Regions from separate parts of the Nonomuraea angiospora genome, predicted to be linked through region 1. Evidence: riboswitches for the same ligand, from Rfam matches in the RefSeq annotation. Region 1 holds a riboswitch; each other region holds the start of a gene.
What was found. A riboswitch is a leader RNA that binds a small molecule or an ion and turns the genes downstream of it on or off. The one in region 1 is predicted to bind cyclic di-AMP.

Region 1 (4,039 bases):
CAGGCCGAGGAAGCTGACGGCGTCCACGAGGCCGGTGACGAAGGCCAGCAGGATCAGCAGGGCCGGCAGGACGCCGTGCGGGTTGGCGCCGCTCGGGAAGAGCCCGTCGGCGACCCACCGCAGCCCGCCGCGCACCAGCCGTCCTGGGCGTCTGCGCGCGGCTGGCATGGTGGGCGGCTCCTTGGCGAGGTCGCGGGCGGTTCGCCACGGGTCTTTCCCCGGTGGCGGGCCGCCGCACTCGCCGCACCGGGACCGCGGCCGAGAAGGAGCCGACGCGGGGGTGAACGCGACGAGCGCGCGTCCCGTTGCGGGACGCGCGCTCGTTCGGCGCCGGGCAGGAGGCGCCGAGGGGGAGGCTGGAGGCCTCGGGGGAGGTCCGGTCAGGAACGGTACTGCGGGTAGCCGTAGCCGACGACCTGGGACTTGGGACGGACGCGCTCCTCGACCTTGCCGTTGCCGGTGTTGCCCTCGACGGTCGAGATGGTGCCGTCGCCGTTGTCCTTCTCGACGAACCCGACGTGGTTGATGTCGTTGAGGTCCTTGCTGCCGCTCCAGGCGAAGAACACGACGGCGCCGGGCTTGGCCTCGGTGCCGAAGCGGTGGTTGGCCTGGAACCACTTGGCGTGGGCGACGGTCCAGGCGTCCCAGCCGATCTGCGGGCGGGCGCCGGTCTGCTCGCCGACCCAGGAGACGAACATCGCGCACCAGGCGGCGTTCAGGTAGTCGGCGCGGCTGCCGCCGTCACGGGCGATGGTCTCCGCGGCGCGCTGCGAGCTGGCGTACCACCGCTGGAACTTGGTGCCGCCGCCGGCCGCGTTCTCGGTGATGCCGACCTGGGACTTGGCGAGCGCCAGGACCTGGGCGGCGGTGACGCCGGCCTTGGCCTCGCGCGAGCGCTCGGCGTGGTCGGCGACGGTGGCGGTGTCGATCGGCTGCTTCTCCGCTGCGGTGGCGCTGGTCATGTGGGCGCCGAACGCGGTTCCGAGGATGGTTGCGCCGAGAAGGGCGCGGGCGATGTTGGTCTTCGCAGCAGAGGTAAAGCGGAAGGTGGCCATCGAGGGGGTTTGCTCCTTGCTTCCATGCCGCTTACCGGGTTAGCTGACGGGTTCGGGCGTGGAAGCTGCCCTACGGCACCGAAGTGCCGATTCACCCCAAAGGACGTGGGTCCCCGGTTCCGCCCGAGGGCGGATTCAGCGGTCACAGGACGGTCCTGTGATGTGTCTTGCGATGGTCGGACAAGTCCGGACAAACCGGACGTATGTCTCAAGAATGCCTTAAACGTAATGCATAAGGCAAGAGCGTTACAAATCGATAAAGGCCCAGCTAGACGACCTGCCTCCGGGCCTCGGCCAGAAGCCCCATCATGGCAAGGGATTCGTCGAGCGGCATGATCGAACTTTCGGTCCTGCCTTCGGCCGTCGCGGCCCGGACCTCGCGGAGCTCTCCGGCGTAGCCGTTGTCCGCCGGATCGAGGGTGTACTCCTCCGGCTTCATGGAAGGCCCGGACAGCCGAATCCGCGGCGTAGCCCAGAACGGCGCCTGGAGGTCCGCCCGCATCTGAGTCCCTACAACACTGGCCTGGTTCGGGTAATTCCCGAGCAACGAGGTCTCCACGAGAGCCTTCCTGCCACCCGGGTAGAGCAGGACGCCGCCGGCCTCCGCGTCGACGCCGTTGGGCGCCAGAGCGCCGGTGATCCGCAGGTCGGAGGGCATGCCGAGGAGCAGCTGGGCCAGCCCGAACGGGTAGATCCCGAGGTCCAGGAGCGCCCCGCCGCCGAGCTCCGGCGCCCACAGCCGGTGCTGCGGGTCGTAGGGCTTGGCGAAGCCGAAGGAGGCGTGCACCGAGCGCAGGTCGCCGAAGCGCTCGTCGGCCGCGATCTTCTGGATGAGCGGGTTGAACCTCATCCACATCGCTTCCATCAGGAACACGCCCGCCTCGCGTGCCAGGCGCACCATCTTCTCCGCGTCGTCCACGGTGGCGGCCAGCGGCTTCTCGCACAGCACGGCCTTGCCCGCGGCGATGGCGACCTCGGCCACCTCCAGGTGCTGGGCGTGCGGCGTCGCCACGTAGACGGCGTCCACGGCCGGGTCGGCGCAGAGCCGCTCATAGGAGTCGTACGCGGACTCCGCCCCCAGCGTGGCGGCCAGCGCCTGCGCCCGCCCCAGGTTCCTCGATCCGACGGCGGCCACCCGCATGCCGGGTTCGGCCGCGATGGCCTTCCCGACGGTCCGCGCGATATTCCCTGTCGCCGCTATGCCCCACGCAAAATCCCGCACGCGGGAGATCGTAGACGAATCAGGTCATGTTGAACGTGTCGGGGTCGGGTCCGATCCGCTGGCCCCTGCTCATCGCGCCGATGGCGGCCATGTCCTCGGCGTCGAGGATGAAGTCGAAGACGCCGATGTTCTCGGCGATGCGCGCCGGGGTGACCGACTTGGGGATGGCGACGTGGCCGAGCTGCAGGTGCCAGCGGAGCACGATCTGCGCGGGCGTCTTGCCGCACTTGTCCGACAGCTTGGCCAGCGCCGGGTCGTTCAGCAGGCCCTGGCCCTGGCCGAGCGGGCTCCACGCCTCGGTGAGGATGCCGTTGGCCTCGTGGAAGGCGCGCAGCTCGCGCTGCTGGAAGTAGGGGTGCAGCTCGATCTGGTTGATGGAGGGCACGAGGTCGGTCTCGTTCATGAGGCGGGTGAGGTGGGCGATGGTGAAGTTGGAGGTGCCGATGGCCTTGGCGCGCCCGTCACGGTAGATCTTCTCGATCGCCTTCCACGCCTGCACGTACTTGTCCTGCTGCGGCACCGGCCAGTGGATGAGGAAGAGGTCGATGTAGTCGAGGCCGAGCCGGGCCAGGGACTCGTCGAAGGCCGCCTCCGCGCGGCCGTGGTCGGCGTTCCACAGCTTGGTGGTCACGAACAGCTTGCGGCGCGGCAGCTCACTTTCGCGTACGGCCTGACCCACGCCCTCTTCGTTGCCGTACGCGGAGGCGGTGTCCACGTGCCGGTAACCGGCTTTGAGCGCGGTCGTGACGGCCTGCGCGGCCTCGTCGGCGGGGACCTGCCAGACGCCGTAGCCGAGCTGCGGGATCTGCACGCCGTCGGTGTTGAGCATGAGCGAGTTCATACCCTCCATTGTTCACGTCGCGTTTCTGGTGGCTTAAGGCGGCGGGGCTAGCTTGAAGCGGTCGTGAACGGGCCATCACCCGGCGGGGAGGACAGGAGTGGTCGAACAGGCGTCGGCCTGGGTGGAGTCACCGCTCCAGATGCTGTGCGCCGTCGAGGCCCATCACGCGGGCGTGCTCGGCCCCGAGACGGTGGTCGTGCCGCGCGCCGGTCTGCGGCCGCTGAAGGCCACGCGCCGGGAGCTGAGGTCTCTCGGGCTGCCCGACGGCCTGGAGCTGGCGGAGCCGCTCGAGCGCATGCCCAGACGCGTGCAGGCCGTCGGCGACGCCTTCTCCGGCAGGGTGCAGCTGCGCTGGCTCACCTCGCGTCCCGGACGCATCGTCATCGTGGACGACGGGCTGGCCACGCTCCGGCTGCTGGAGCTGCTGGCCGCGGGGCCGTACCGGCCGCTGCTGCGGGCCAGGGCCCAGCCGACGAAGCTGCGTTCCGCGCTGGGCCTGGCGGCCGCGCTGCGGCTGCGCCTGAGCGACGTGTCGGTCTTCACCGCCCTGCCCGTGGACGAGGCCCTGGTGGAGGGCGTACGGCGGGCCGGGATCAACCTGGTACGTCACCAGTTCGCCTGGTTGCGTGCCCAGCCGCCCAGCGCGGAGGGGCCCGCGGAGCGCACGGTCGTCCTCGGCACCTCGCTCGTCCGGAACGGGCTCGTGCACCGCGGCCACTACCTGCGCTGGCTGACGGAGCTGGCGGCCCAGGAGCCGCTCGCGTACTACCCGCACCGCCGCGAGGACCCCGTGGACGTGGCCCTGATCAGGGAGCGCCCCGGCATCACCGTGCACGACGTGGGCGCGCCGGCCGAGCTGACGCTGCGCGGCCTGGACGCGAGCCAGCGCGTGCTCAGCCTGCCCTCGACCGCGATCACCTC
Region 2 (4,039 bases), 7.3 Mb from region 1:
AGGTCCTCGCCGTTGAGCACGCGGCGGAACCAGGAGCGTTCGACGTGCGCCATGTGCCGGACCAGGCCGAGCAGGGACAGGGTCGAGGGTGCGGCGGAGCGCAGGCGCAGCTGGTCGTCCGACAGGCCCGCGCACTTGACGGCGAGGGTGCCGCGGTGCCATTCGAGCCAGTTGTTCAGCGTGGTCCGCTCGTCGCCCGTGCGAGGGGGCGGGATCCGGGTGTCAGTCATGAGGTCCGACCTTACCCAGCTCAGTACATCGAGATGTGAACGTGGTCGTAGTGGTTCTCGGTGACGCTGCCGCGGTCCGACATGGCCCGCCAGCCCGAGCCCGTGTTGATGCGCTGCTTCCAGATCACGTACTTGACGCCGAGCTTGCCCTTGTTCTTGAGCGCCCAGTCCGCGATGCGGTCGCCCAGGGCGTTGTTGATGGCCGCGGGCATCGTGCCGCCCGTGCTCATCATGAAGTCGCAGGCCCGCCCCAGGGGGTGCTCGCCGCTGGAGCCCGAGCGGAAGCACCCCACCGTGTACGGCAGCTTGAAGTTCTTGGCCAGCTCCGCCTTCATCAGCCGCGTGCGGGCCGTGATGTTGTCCGAGCCCGAGGGCAGCTCGGGCGCCCAGCTCCCGTCGGACTTGCGGCCCGGGCCGAGCGGCACGAGGTCCTGGAGCTTCTTCTTGATGTCGTCGATGACGTCCTCGGCCTCGGCGCGCTGTGCGGTCACCTCCTTGGCGTCCACGCCGATCTGGGTGGCCAGCGCGGCGGCCTCGTCGGAGGCCCTCTTCTTGTCGTCGCGGGCCCTGGCCACCCCCTGGACCATGGCCTGCTGCTCGGCCGTGAGCTGCTCGAGCAGGGCGGCGGCGCCGCCGTTCTGGGCCATCAGGATGGAGGGCAGCGACGGGTCGTGGCTCTGGTAGCGCATCCTGGCGAGGTCGCCGACCCGCCGCTCGGCGGTGTCCAGCGTCTTCTCCGCGACCGCCAGCCGCTCCTTGGCCGCTTTGGCGGCCTCCTGCGCCCTGGCCAGCTCGACGCGCTTGAGGTTGTACTTCTCGATGAGCTTGTCGATCTTGCTGTTGAGCTGCTTGAGCTGGGCGCGGAGCTCGGCCTCCGACGGCTTGGGAGCCGCCGAGGCCGCGGTCGCCGGCAGGAGCGCGACGGCGGCGGCGGTGACGAGGCCGATGGCAAGAGTCGCGGGGGACGGAGCCGCCACGTGCATGTTCCTCTCCCTCTGCCGGCCGGGTTAGCTGACGGGTTCGGGCTGGGAGCTGCGTGCCCTACCACCGAAGTGGATTCACCCCAGGTGCGGGTGGGTCCCCGGCTCCCGGGCGACTCGCCCGGGATTAGGCGTGCGTCAGCTGTTACGGCTGACACAAAAGGGATATTAGTGGTAGATCACGAGTCACGCGACCCCCATTAGAAATCTAATAGTGATCTACTTGTGATCGAATCATCCGGGCGGCCTCCTCCGGCAGCACGTCGTTCACGAAGGCCCCCATCGCGGACTCCGACCCGGCGAGATACTTGAGCTTGCCCGGCGCCCGCCTGATGCTGAACAGCTCCAGGTGCAGGTAGCCGAGCTCGCGGTCCTGCCGCACGGGCGCCTGGTGCCAGGCCGAGATGTACGGCATCACCACGCCGAACAGGTCGTCGAAGGCCCGCAGCACCGAGGTGTAGAGAGGCGCGAACGCCGAGCGCTCCTCCTCCGTCAGCGCGGCCAGATCGGGCACCTGCCGGTGCGGGTAGATGTGCACCTCGTACGGCCACCGCGCCGCGGCCGGCACGAACGCCGTCCACAGCTCGTTGGCGGCCACCACGCGCGTCCCGGCGGCCCGCTCGGCGGCCAGCACGTCGGCGAACAGGTTGCCCTTCGAGTAACGCCTGGCGGCGGCGAGCTGGAGCCTGGTCCTGGGCGTGACGTACGGGTAGGCGTAGATCTGGCCGTGCGGGTGGGCCAGCGTGATGCCGATCTCCTCGCCCCGGTTCTCGAAGCAGAACACCTGCTCCACGCCCTCGATCCCGGACAGCTCGGCCGTCCGGTCGGCCCACGCCTCCATGACCAGCTCCACCTGGCCGTCGGAGAGCCTGGAGAACGACGACGAATGCTCAGAGGTGAAGCAGACCACCTCGCACCGCCCCACTCCCGGCCGGACCTCACTCAGGCCCCCCACATCTGTATAAGTCCCGAAATTTGTGGAGAAGGAGGGGAATCGGTTCTCGAACACCACCACGTCGTAGTCGTACGCCGGGATCTCCGACGAGCGCGTGTCCGACGACGGGCACAGCGGGCACTCGCTCGCCGAGCCGGTCGGCTGGAACGTGCGCGTCTGCCGGTGCCCCGCCACCGCGATCCACTCCTCGGTCAGCGGGTCGTAACGCAGCTCGGAGGCCACCGGCCGGGGGTCGAGCACCCGCCGGTCGATCGCGCCGCGATCGGCGTCGTCCCGCCGATCGAAGTAGATCAGCTCACGGCCGTCGGCCAGGTGGGTGATGGTGCGCTTCACGAGCCCTCCGCGATGATCAGTTCTCCGGCCCGTTCGGCCAGCTCCATGCGTGCGTCCTCAGGCAGCCCCGCGTCGCTGATGACCACGTCGGCCTCGGTCAGCTCGGCGATGGTGCTGATGCCGACCGTGTTCCACTTCGTGTGGTCGGCGGGGATGACCAGCCGGCCGGCGGCCGTCACCAGCTCCCTGTCGGTCTCCGACTCCAGCAGGTTGGGGGTGGTGAACCCGGCCCGCACGCTCATCCCGTGCACGCCGAGGAACAGCGTGTCCACGTGCAGGCGGCGGATCGCGGCCACGGCCACCGGGCCCACCAGCGCGTCGGACGGCGTGCGCACGCCGCCGGTCAGCACGACCGTGCGGTCGGGACGCGGGTTGCGGTGGAACACCTCGGCGACGGGGATCGAATTGGTGATCACGGTCAGCTCGGGGACGGCGATCAGGTGGCGGGCCAGCGCCCACGTGGTGGTGCCCGCCGAGAGGGCCACGGCCGTGCCCGGCCGGACGAGGCCGGCCGCCCGGCGCGCGATGATTTCCTTCTCCTGCTGCTGGCGGGCCGACTTGGCGGTGAAGCCGGGCTCCTCGGTGGAGCCGGGGCCGAGGGCGGTGGCGCCGCCGTGCACCTTCTCCAGCAGCCCGCGCTCGGCCAGCACCTCGAGGTCCCGACGGATGGTCATGTCGGATACGCCGAGCTCGCGGACCAGGTCCGCGACCCGGACGCCGCCGTTGCTGCGCACACGTTCGAGGATCGTCTGCTGACGCTGCTGTGCGAGCACGCCCGCTCCTTCCAACAGATTCCACCAAATTATGACACGGAATTGTTGGGGAATGTTAGTTCGCGTGCTGCGCTTGCGCTGGTCAGCACGGGCGGGGAGGCTCGTGGCGTAGCCGATCATTGGCCCGATCACCGGAGGTGAGCTTATGGCCAGGCGCTCACGCAAGGGCAAGGCACGTAAGAAGAAGAAGGCGAACCACGGCAAGCGCCCCACGGCGCGTTGACCGGGTGGCCGCCTCTCGCGGCGGCCACCCCGCCGTCATCCCGGCAGCTCGGTCAGGGCCTGCTCGATGCGGTCCTGCGGCAGCGTGTAGTCCTCCAGGTGCCCGGCCAGGTAGCGGTCGTACGCGCCCAGGTCGAAGTGGCCGTGGCCGCAGAGTGCGGTCAGGATCACCTTCTCCTCGCCGCTCTCCTTGCACCGCAGGGCCTCGGCGATCGTCTCCGCGAGCGCGTGCGTGGGCTCCGGGGCGGGCACGATGCCCTCGGTCCTGGCGAAGCGGACACCGGCCTCGAAACACTCGCTCTGGGCGCGGGTGACCGCCTCGAACAGGCCCAGCTCGTACATGTGCGACAGCAGCGGCGACATGCCGTGGTAGCGCAGGCCGCCCGCGTGGATCGGGTCGGGGACGAATCCGTGCCCCAGCGTGTGCATCTTGAGCAGCGGCGTGAGGCCCGCGGTGTCGCCGAAGTCGTAGGCGTACACGCCGCGGGTGAACGACGGGCAGGCGGCCGGCTCGACCGCCCTGAACACCGTCTCGATCCGCCCGGC
Region 3 (4,039 bases), 560 kb from region 1:
TGAGCAGGTGCGGCTCAATGTCGTCGACCTGGCGTCCCAGGTCCTCGGTACGATGCCCGCTGCCTCCATACCGCCGCCCCTTCGCGGGATCGCCAAGTTCGACCCCCGAAAACGCGCCAAACTCGGCAGCGCGCCCATCGCGGCGCAGCTCGAGAACGACAAGAAGTTCCGCGAGCTGGTCGCCGAGTCGGTGGAGGCCGGCTGGCCCGAACTGGTGGCCTCCCTGGCCGAGGGAAACGTCCCGCCGGCCGCCGACCCCGTGCTCGTGGCCGCGGCAGCCTACCTCACCCGTCCGCCCGGCTGGGCGGAGGTGATCGAGGTCGCCCGTACGGACCTGGTGCAGTCGGCGGTGGCGGCCGAGGGGTCGGAGCGCGAGGAGGCCGTCACCCGGCTCCGCGAGCAGCTCGCCGCGCAGAAGACCGCCGCCAAGGAGGAGGCCGACCGGCTGCGCGAGCAGATCAGGGCGGCCCGGGCCGAAAACTCTGATCTGCGGCGCAAGCTCCACGACGCCCGCGAGCGGGCCAAGGCCGCGGTGCGGCGGGCCGAGGAGATGGAGCACGCGGCGGAGGAGGCCAGGTCGGCCGCCTCGGCCGCGGGCACCGCGGGCGAGTCCGAGCTGCGGCGGCTGCGCGAGCGGCTGGCCGACGTGGAGAAGCAGCTGGAGGCCTCGCGCCGGGCCGCCCGCGAGGGCAGGAGCATCGAGGACGCCCGCATCCGGGTGCTGCTCGACGCGCTGCAGGACGCCTCGGCCGGGCTGCGCAGGGAGCTCGCCCTGCCCACGACGATAAGCCGGCCCGCCGACTCGGTCGCCGCGGTCACCGGCGAGCGGCCCGGCGTCCGGGGGGTGCCCGCGCGGGCGCTGGCCGACGACGACCCGCAGCTCCTCGACCAGCTCCTGGCCCTGCCGCAGGTCCACCTGATCATCGACGGCTACAACGTGACCAAGACCGGCTACGGCACGCTCACCCTCGCCGACCAGCGCACCCGGCTCATGACCGGGCTCGGCGGGCTGGTGGCGCAGACCAGGGTCGAGGTGACCGTCGTGTTCGACGGGGCCGAGCTCAACTCCCCGGTGCAGGTCGTGGCGCCGCGCGGGGTGCGGGTGCTGTTCAGCCAGCCGGGGGAGATCGCCGACGATCTGATCCGCCAGCTCGTACGCGCCGAGCCGCCCGGCCGGGCCATGGCCGTGGTGTCGTCGGACCGCGAGGTGGCCGAGTCCGTCAGGCGGATGGGAGCCAGACCCGTTCCGTCTGGCTTGCTGCTGCGCAGGCTGGGCCGGGCCTAGATTACGTCCACCCTTACGGGCGGATTTGCCGTGCTGTGGCAGGGATCGGCGTCGTATCACGAATTGAGCGGATAAGCTGTGACCCCACCCGCCACTTCTGTACTATTTCGCCCCAGATATAATCCCTGGGAGGCGACACAGTGAGGTTTGGCAGGGTGCCGGTGGCCGCGGGTCTCGCGTTCGGGCTGGTCCTGTCCCCTGTGGGAGCCGCCGTCGCTGATCCCAGGCCCACCCTCGGACAGGCCAAGGCCAAGCTCGACAAGCTCAACGACAAGGCCGACAAGGTCGTCGACCGCTTCAACACGGCCACCGAGCGGTACAAGGCAGCCAAGGGCGCCTACACCAAGCTGAACGACCGCTACAAGACCAAGCTGGCGACGGTCGCGGACCTGCGCGCCCAGGTGGTCGGCATGGCCGTCGACAGCTACAAGCTCGGCACCGACCTGACCTCCCTGCCCGGCATGATGAGCGCGGACCGTCCCGACGACTTCCTGATGGGCCTGGCGCTGACCGAGCAGATGTCGAAGGAGCGGGCGGAGAAGCTGGCCGCGTTCGACCGGGAGAACCGTGGCCTGAAGGCCGAGCGCGACAAGGCGGAAGAGGCGCTGGAGGCCGCCGACCGGGAACGGGACGGGGTCGAGAAGGAGCGTTCGGAGATCATGAAGCTGATCTCCGAGCAGAAGAAGCTCCTGAAGAAGCTGGGCGCCTACAACCCCGGCAACCCGAACAGCGTCGGCATCCAGTACACGGGCCCGGCCTCGGGCAACGCCGCCGCCGTCCTGCGCTTCGCCTTCGCCCAGGTGGGCAAGCCGTACGTGTTCGGCGGGACGGGTCCGGGCGGCTGGGACTGCTCCGGCCTGACCCAGGCGGCCTGGCGCGCCGCGGGCGTGTCGCTGCCGCGCACGACCTGGCAGCAGTGGGCCTGGGGCGCGAGCCGCAAGGTCTCACTGAGCGCCCTCCAGCCGGGGGACCTCATCTTCAGCTCGAGCTTGGGTCACGTCAGTATCTACGCCGGCGACGGGAAAATCGTTCACGCGCCGCAGACGGGCGACGTGGTCAAGGTCGTCAAACTCTCGGCGTACGGCGGGCGCCTCGTGGGCGCCATCCGCCCCTAGCTACGACGCGGAATCGTTGATCCCGGCGGCCGAACGGGACGCCATGGGAACGATCCACGCATACGACGCGCCTCGCAAAAGCCGCAACAAGTGTGACAAACGCGACATTTGAGGCCTGACAAACGGGCGCGAAAACAAGTGTGAGCAGAGTCACATTTAGGTAACGGAACCTGGCACTCCAGCAGGGATTTCCCTCCTTACTGACTCCACTATCTGATCTTTACAAGCGGTGTTCCGCTTTGCCGATCCTTGACCCTTCGGCGTAGCTTCTGGCGACGTCGCGGTGAACAAGCCATGTCCTCCGCGAACCCGCATCGGGCTCTCCCGGTGTGAGACAGATAAAGATCCGCTGGTCAACCGCCCAAATGTCCCCATATCAACACATTGATCGGACGGTTGGCCCGCCGAATCCGTGCAGCCAGGAGGCACGGAGCCGGGGACCCAAACGATCCCAGTTCCCAGGGATCAGGGGGTGAATCGGCGCGCGCGTCGCGCCGTAGGGCTACTTCCAGGCCCGAATCCGTCAGCTAACCCGGTAGGCATTCGTGGAAGACACAAGGAGAAATCCTGTCTACCTCCCTGCATAACCCCCGTCTGTCCCGCATTGCCCTGAGTGGCGTAGCGCTCACGATGACCGTGACGGCCGGAGGTGCGATCCTCCATGCCCCAACGGCTCAGGCGGCCACGACCGAGTCGGCTTCGACGTCTGCTTCGACGACCAAGGCGGCCGCGACCGCCGTCACCTCGAAGACGACCTCGGCCGCGGCGCTGAGGGCGGCCAAGGTCGCCCGCCAGAAGGCGAAGGCCGGCAAGGCCGTCGCCGTGGCCAAGAAGCAGGTCGGTGACCCGTACCGGTACGGAGCCACAGGCCCTGGTTCGTTCGACTGCTCCGGCCTCGTCCAGTACGCCTGGAAGAAGGCCGGGGTGAAGCTCCCGCGCGTGGCGGCCAGCCAGTTCGCCCGCATCAGGAACAAGGTCTCGTGGAAGCACCTCCAGCCCGGCGACCTGATGTTCTTCAGGGGGCTCGGCCACGTGGGCATGTACGTCGGCAAGGGCAAGATGGTCCACTCGCCTCGGACAGGCGAACGGGTACGCATCGACAAGCTGGGTGGATGGCGGCGGGCGTCGTTCGTCGGCGCTGTCCGTCCCGGCATGTGAAGAAGCCCCGCCCGGATCATTGTCCGGGCGGGGCTCTCCGCTTTTCAGTTCTCTTACGGCGGAGCACGGGCGGCACCCGCTTTCAGTTTTTACGGCGGAGCACGGGCGGCGCCACCCGCCGTACGTGGCGCAGGGCCTCCAGGGAGACGCCCGCTGACCCGCACCCACCGCCCACCGCAACGGCGCCCCTCAAACCCAGCCACCCTGTCCCCAAGCCCACACCGCCCACCCCACGGCTCTCCAGGGCCCTCAGCTCACGGCCCCTCGCCTCACGTCCGCTCGGCCTCGCGACTCTCGGCCCCACCCCGGCGGCTGACGGCCAACCGATCACGGCCCCACGACGCGCCCCTCGGCCCCTCGGCCCCACGACCCCACGACCCATAACCCTGAGCCCCACGACGCGGCGCTGACACCCACGGATCACGGCCCCACCGCCCACGGCCAACGGATCACGGCCCCACGGCGCGCGACTCGCCCCTCG
Region 4 (4,039 bases), 6.7 Mb from region 1:
GGGGTCCTGGGAGCCGTACGGGGTGCGGCCCGACCTGACCGCCTGGTCGAAGGCCATGGCGAACGGCTACCCGATCGCCGCCGTCACCGGCACGGACGCGCTGCGCGGACCGGCGCAGACGCTGTACTCGACGGGGTCGTTCTGGTTCTCGGCGGTCGCCATGGCGGCGGCCAAGGCGACCATCGAGACGCTGCGCGACACGGACGGCATCGGCGCCATGGAGCGCGCGGGCACGCAGCTGCGCGAGGGGCTTTACGCGCAGGCCAAGTCCCACGGGTTCGTGGTGAACCAGACGGGGCCGGTCACGATCCCGTGGCTCAGCTTCGACGGTGACGCCGACCTGTCCATCGCGATGTGGTGGAGCGACGCCTGCCTGCGGCACGGGGTCTACCTGCACCCGTGGCACAACTGGTTCATGTCGGCCGCGCACACGGAGGCCGACGTGGCCAGGGCGCTGGAGGGCACGGACCAGGCGTTCGCGGAGACCCGTGCCCACTTCGGCTAGGCGGCGGTGAGCTTGCTGATCTCGGCCACTTCGGCTAGGCGGCGGTGAGCTTGCTAATCTCGGCCACTTCGGCTAGGCGGCGGTGAGCTTGCTGATCTCGGCCACGACGGCCGGCCAGAGCGGGCGCGGCAGGTCGTGGCCCATGCCCGGGTAGGTCACCAGGCGGGCGCCAGGGACGGCCGCGGCCGTCGCCTGGCCGCCCGCGACCGGGACGAGCTGGTCCGCCTCCCCGTGCAGCACCAGCGTGGGCACCCGCACCCCGGCGAGCCCCTCCGTGCGGTCGCCCGAGGCCATGATGGCGGCGAGCTGCCGGGCCGTCCCGCCGGGGTCGAAGCAGCGGTCGAACGCGAGCCCGGCCAGCAGGGTGATCCGCTCGCGGTCCAGCTCGTATCCGGGCGAGCCGATGACCGACCAGGTGCGCACCGCCTGGGCCATGACCGCTTCGCGCTCGGCGGGGGGCGCGGCCATGAGGATGGCGAGCGCGGCCTCGGTGGGCGGGGCCGCCGAGGGACTGGGAGTGGACATGATCGAGGTCAGGGTCAGCACCCGGTCCGGGTGGCGGATGGCCAGCGCCTGGGCGATCATGCCGCCCATCGACGCCCCGACCACGTGGGCGGCCGGCCAGCCCAGCGCGTCCATGAGTCCCGCCGAGTCGTCGGCCAGATCGTCCAGCAGATACGGCGAGGGCGCCCCCATCGCGGGAACGCCCTGGTCGTGGAAGTGGGTGGACAGGCCGGCGTCGCGGTTGTCGAACCGTACGACGTGGTGTCCCTGGTCCGCCAGCAGCTCGCAGAGCCCTTCATCCCAGTGGATGAGCTGCGCGCCGAGCCCCATGATGAGGAGCAGGGGGCGCCCCTCGTGCGAGCCGAAGCTCTCGTAGGCGATTTCGATGCCGTTCGCGGCTACGCGGGTGGTCACGTGGACCAGAATGACATTCTGGTCCACGTCCGTAAAGTTCAGACCTTGAGGAGATTGCGGACGCGGTCGCCGGCAAGCGCCACGCCGCCGCCCACCGCGGCCACGGCGCTGGCCACGACGGCGCCCGTGCCGGAGCTCCACTCCCCGGTCTCGCGCGCCGGAGGCAGCGCGAGACCGGCGGCCGCCGGGGGCTCGGCCGGGTTGTCGTCGTGCTCGGCGTAGGCGCCGGTCGAGAACGGGACGGGGTAGTTCTTCTTGCCGGGACCGTCGCCCCACTTGGTGATGACGTAGTCGACCTTGATGTGCCCCTGGCCGCCGACGCCGTCGACGCCGAGCGTGTCCATGTTGAACGTGCCGCCGGTCAGCTCCGCGAACGTCTTGCCGTCCAGGTCGAGCATGACGCCGTTGTTGGAGGGCACGCCCGGGCCGCGGTCGCCGACGAAGAAGGGCAGCTTCTTGCCGTCGTGGATCACGTAGCCCTCGGTCATGAGCGGCCAGCTCGGGCTGGCGGCCAGACCTTTCTGCATGGGCTTGCCGCTGGCGGGCAGACCGGTGTCCCCGGCGCGGCCGGAGGCGTCGTCCCAGAAGTACGAAGCGGTGGTCGAGCCCTTGAGCAGGACCTTCTCGTCCGTGTTGGAGTCGGCGTGGGCCGCGGTGCCGGCGATGGTGAGGGCGCCGACGGTGGAGGCGGTGAGCAGAGCCAGGGTACGCAAACCAGAACGTGCAGACATGAAAAGTACAGTCCTTCGCGAGGGGGCAGGGAGATTGCGCTCGCTGAAAAAGGGCGTAGCAGGGGAAAGCACCTGACAGGGGGAGAGCTACGCGGAGCGCGAAACGAGCCTGGAGAAGGGACCGCTCAGAGGGCGGCCGTCATCACGCTGTATGGGTGTTCTACGTGATCATTCAAGTTCTGCATGTGTCCTCTCCATCTCGCCTACCGGGTTAGCTGACGGGTTCGGGCGGTGGAGTTGCCCTACCGACACAAGGTCGGATTCACCCCAGGGAGGTGGGTCCCCGGCTCCCGAGTGATCGGGATTAGGCGCCAGCCGGCTGGTCCCCTTGTGTGGTCCACGCCACCGGCTGGTAAGTGGGCATCACTCTAACCACGTATTCCGGACAAACACAAACAGTTCGTCATGAATCGGTGTAAAGATCTACCTGCCCCCGGCATAGAGAAAGGGGGCACGGCATTGCCGTACCCCCTGGAAATTACCGGCCTCAGCCGCCGCTCTTGCGCCTGAACGATCTTTTACTCGCAGCCGGACCGTGCGTCCCGTGGATCTTCGATGGGTCGCCGCCCTTGCCACCCGCGCCCGAGCCCGCGTGCTGGCCGCGCTTGCGTTCCAGCGCCTCGCGGAACTTGCGCTTCATCTCGTCCTCGGGAGTCTCGCTGACTTCCGGCTCCGGTGTTTCCGCCATGAGGACCTCCATGGTGTTGGGGACTATCACAGCTTCGCATGGCGCCGCTTATGACGCGAAACTGGCCTCGACCCTGCGCTGCGGCGTGGCGAAGGCGTCACCCTCAGGAGCCACCGAGCCCGCCCGCCCAGGTAAAGGGGAACCACTCCGATCCTGGTGTTGTGTTGGAGCGGCCCAGGAAATAGACCCGGCATGTCCGCCACGACCGCCACGTCCGCAGCCGCGTCATGAGCCTCCTCGGCCGCGACCTGGCGGTGGACCTCGGAGGGTCCCGCACGCGGATCTACGTCAGGGGCAAGGGCATCGTGCTCGACGAACCCTCCGCGGTGACGATCGACGGCCGTACCGGCAAGATCATCGCGTACGGCGCGGACGCGACCGGCGAGGAGACGTGCTGGCCCGTCAGCGGCGGCCTGCCGGCCGACGGCGACCTCACCCGGCGGATGGTCAAGCACTTCCTGAGCAAGGTGCACCGGCGCCCGCTCGCCAGGCCGCGCCTGGTCATGGCGCTGCCCGACGGCTCCACGCCGATCGAGCGGGCCACGCTGCGCGACGTGGCGTACGAGGCGGAGGCCAGGCAGATCCGCCTGATCCCGCACTCGCTCGCGGCGGCGCTCGGCGCGGGCCTGCCGGTCCGCGAGTACGTGGGCGGCATGGTGATCGACATCGGGCGCGACTCCGCCAGGATCGCCGTGCTCTCCGGTGGGGAGGCCGTGGCCACGACGGCGGTCCCGAGCGGCGGCCGGGCCGTGGACCGGGCCATCGCCCGCCTGGTCGAACACGAGCACGGCCACACCCTCGACGAACGCGAGGCGGAGGCCGCCAAGCACCACGCCGGCGCCGACGGGGGCCCCGTCACCGTACGCGTCAGAGATTCCGAGACCGGCCGCGAGCACGACGTGCGGCTGCCCGTGGAGCGGATCCGGGAGGCGGCCGGTCCGGCGATCGAGTCCATCGTGTGGGCGGCGAGGGAGACCGTCGAGCGCTGCCCCGCCGAGCTGATCGGCGACCTCGGAGATCGTGGCGCGGTGCTGGTGGGGGGCGGCGCGCTGCTCGCGGGACTCCCGCGGCGGCTGCGGGAGTCCCTGGGTATGCCGGTACGGCGGGCGGAACGGCCGCTGGAGTGCGTGGCGCTCGGCCTCGGCACCTGCGTGGACGACCTCGGACTGCGTGCCCGGCTCCGCCGGCGCCGTTGAT

Region 2: another riboswitch for cyclic di-AMP. It lies ahead of H4W80_RS22555 (coiled-coil domain-containing protein); the one in region 1 lies ahead of H4W80_RS56415 (CHAP domain-containing protein).
Region 3: another riboswitch for cyclic di-AMP. It lies ahead of H4W80_RS64165 (C40 family peptidase); the one in region 1 lies ahead of H4W80_RS56415 (CHAP domain-containing protein).
Region 4: another riboswitch for cyclic di-AMP. It lies ahead of H4W80_RS64635 (hypothetical protein); the one in region 1 lies ahead of H4W80_RS56415 (CHAP domain-containing protein).

Annotation. Positions count from the first base shown of each region.
Region 1 is NZ_JADBEK010000001.1:12,291,440-12,295,478, forward strand. It holds gene H4W80_RS56410 (YoaK family protein) at 1-168, opposite strand, end outside; gene H4W80_RS56415 (CHAP domain-containing protein) at 381-1,055, opposite strand; cyclic di-AMP (ydaO/yuaA leader) riboswitch at 1,069-1,206, opposite strand; gene H4W80_RS56420 (Gfo/Idh/MocA family protein) at 1,324-2,277, opposite strand; gene H4W80_RS56425 (aldo/keto reductase) at 2,297-3,118, opposite strand; gene H4W80_RS56430 (hypothetical protein) at 3,216-4,039, shown strand, end outside.
Region 2 is NZ_JADBEK010000001.1:4,999,362-5,003,400, forward strand. It holds gene H4W80_RS22550 (DinB family protein) at 1-230, opposite strand, end outside; gene H4W80_RS22555 (coiled-coil domain-containing protein) at 251-1,213, opposite strand; cyclic di-AMP (ydaO/yuaA leader) riboswitch at 1,213-1,354, opposite strand; gene galT (galactose-1-phosphate uridylyltransferase) at 1,419-2,498, opposite strand; gene H4W80_RS22565 (DeoR/GlpR family DNA-binding transcription regulator) at 2,495-3,271, opposite strand; gene H4W80_RS64585 (50S ribosomal protein bL37) at 3,417-3,494, shown strand; gene H4W80_RS22570 (TrpB-like pyridoxal phosphate-dependent enzyme) at 3,530-4,039, opposite strand, start outside.
Region 3 is NZ_JADBEK010000001.1:11,732,163-11,736,201, forward strand. It holds gene H4W80_RS53820 (NYN domain-containing protein) at 1-1,285, shown strand, start outside; gene H4W80_RS53825 (C40 family peptidase) at 1,426-2,400, shown strand; cyclic di-AMP (ydaO/yuaA leader) riboswitch at 2,793-2,957, shown strand; gene H4W80_RS64165 (C40 family peptidase) at 3,031-3,558, shown strand.
Region 4 is NZ_JADBEK010000001.1:5,619,782-5,623,820, forward strand. It holds gene H4W80_RS25480 (aminotransferase class III-fold pyridoxal phosphate-dependent enzyme) at 1-505, shown strand, start outside; gene H4W80_RS25485 (alpha/beta fold hydrolase) at 578-1,423, opposite strand; gene H4W80_RS64635 (hypothetical protein) at 1,462-2,154, opposite strand; cyclic di-AMP (ydaO/yuaA leader) riboswitch at 2,340-2,475, opposite strand; gene H4W80_RS25495 (DUF5302 domain-containing protein) at 2,642-2,842, opposite strand; gene H4W80_RS25500 (rod shape-determining protein) at 3,070-4,038, shown strand.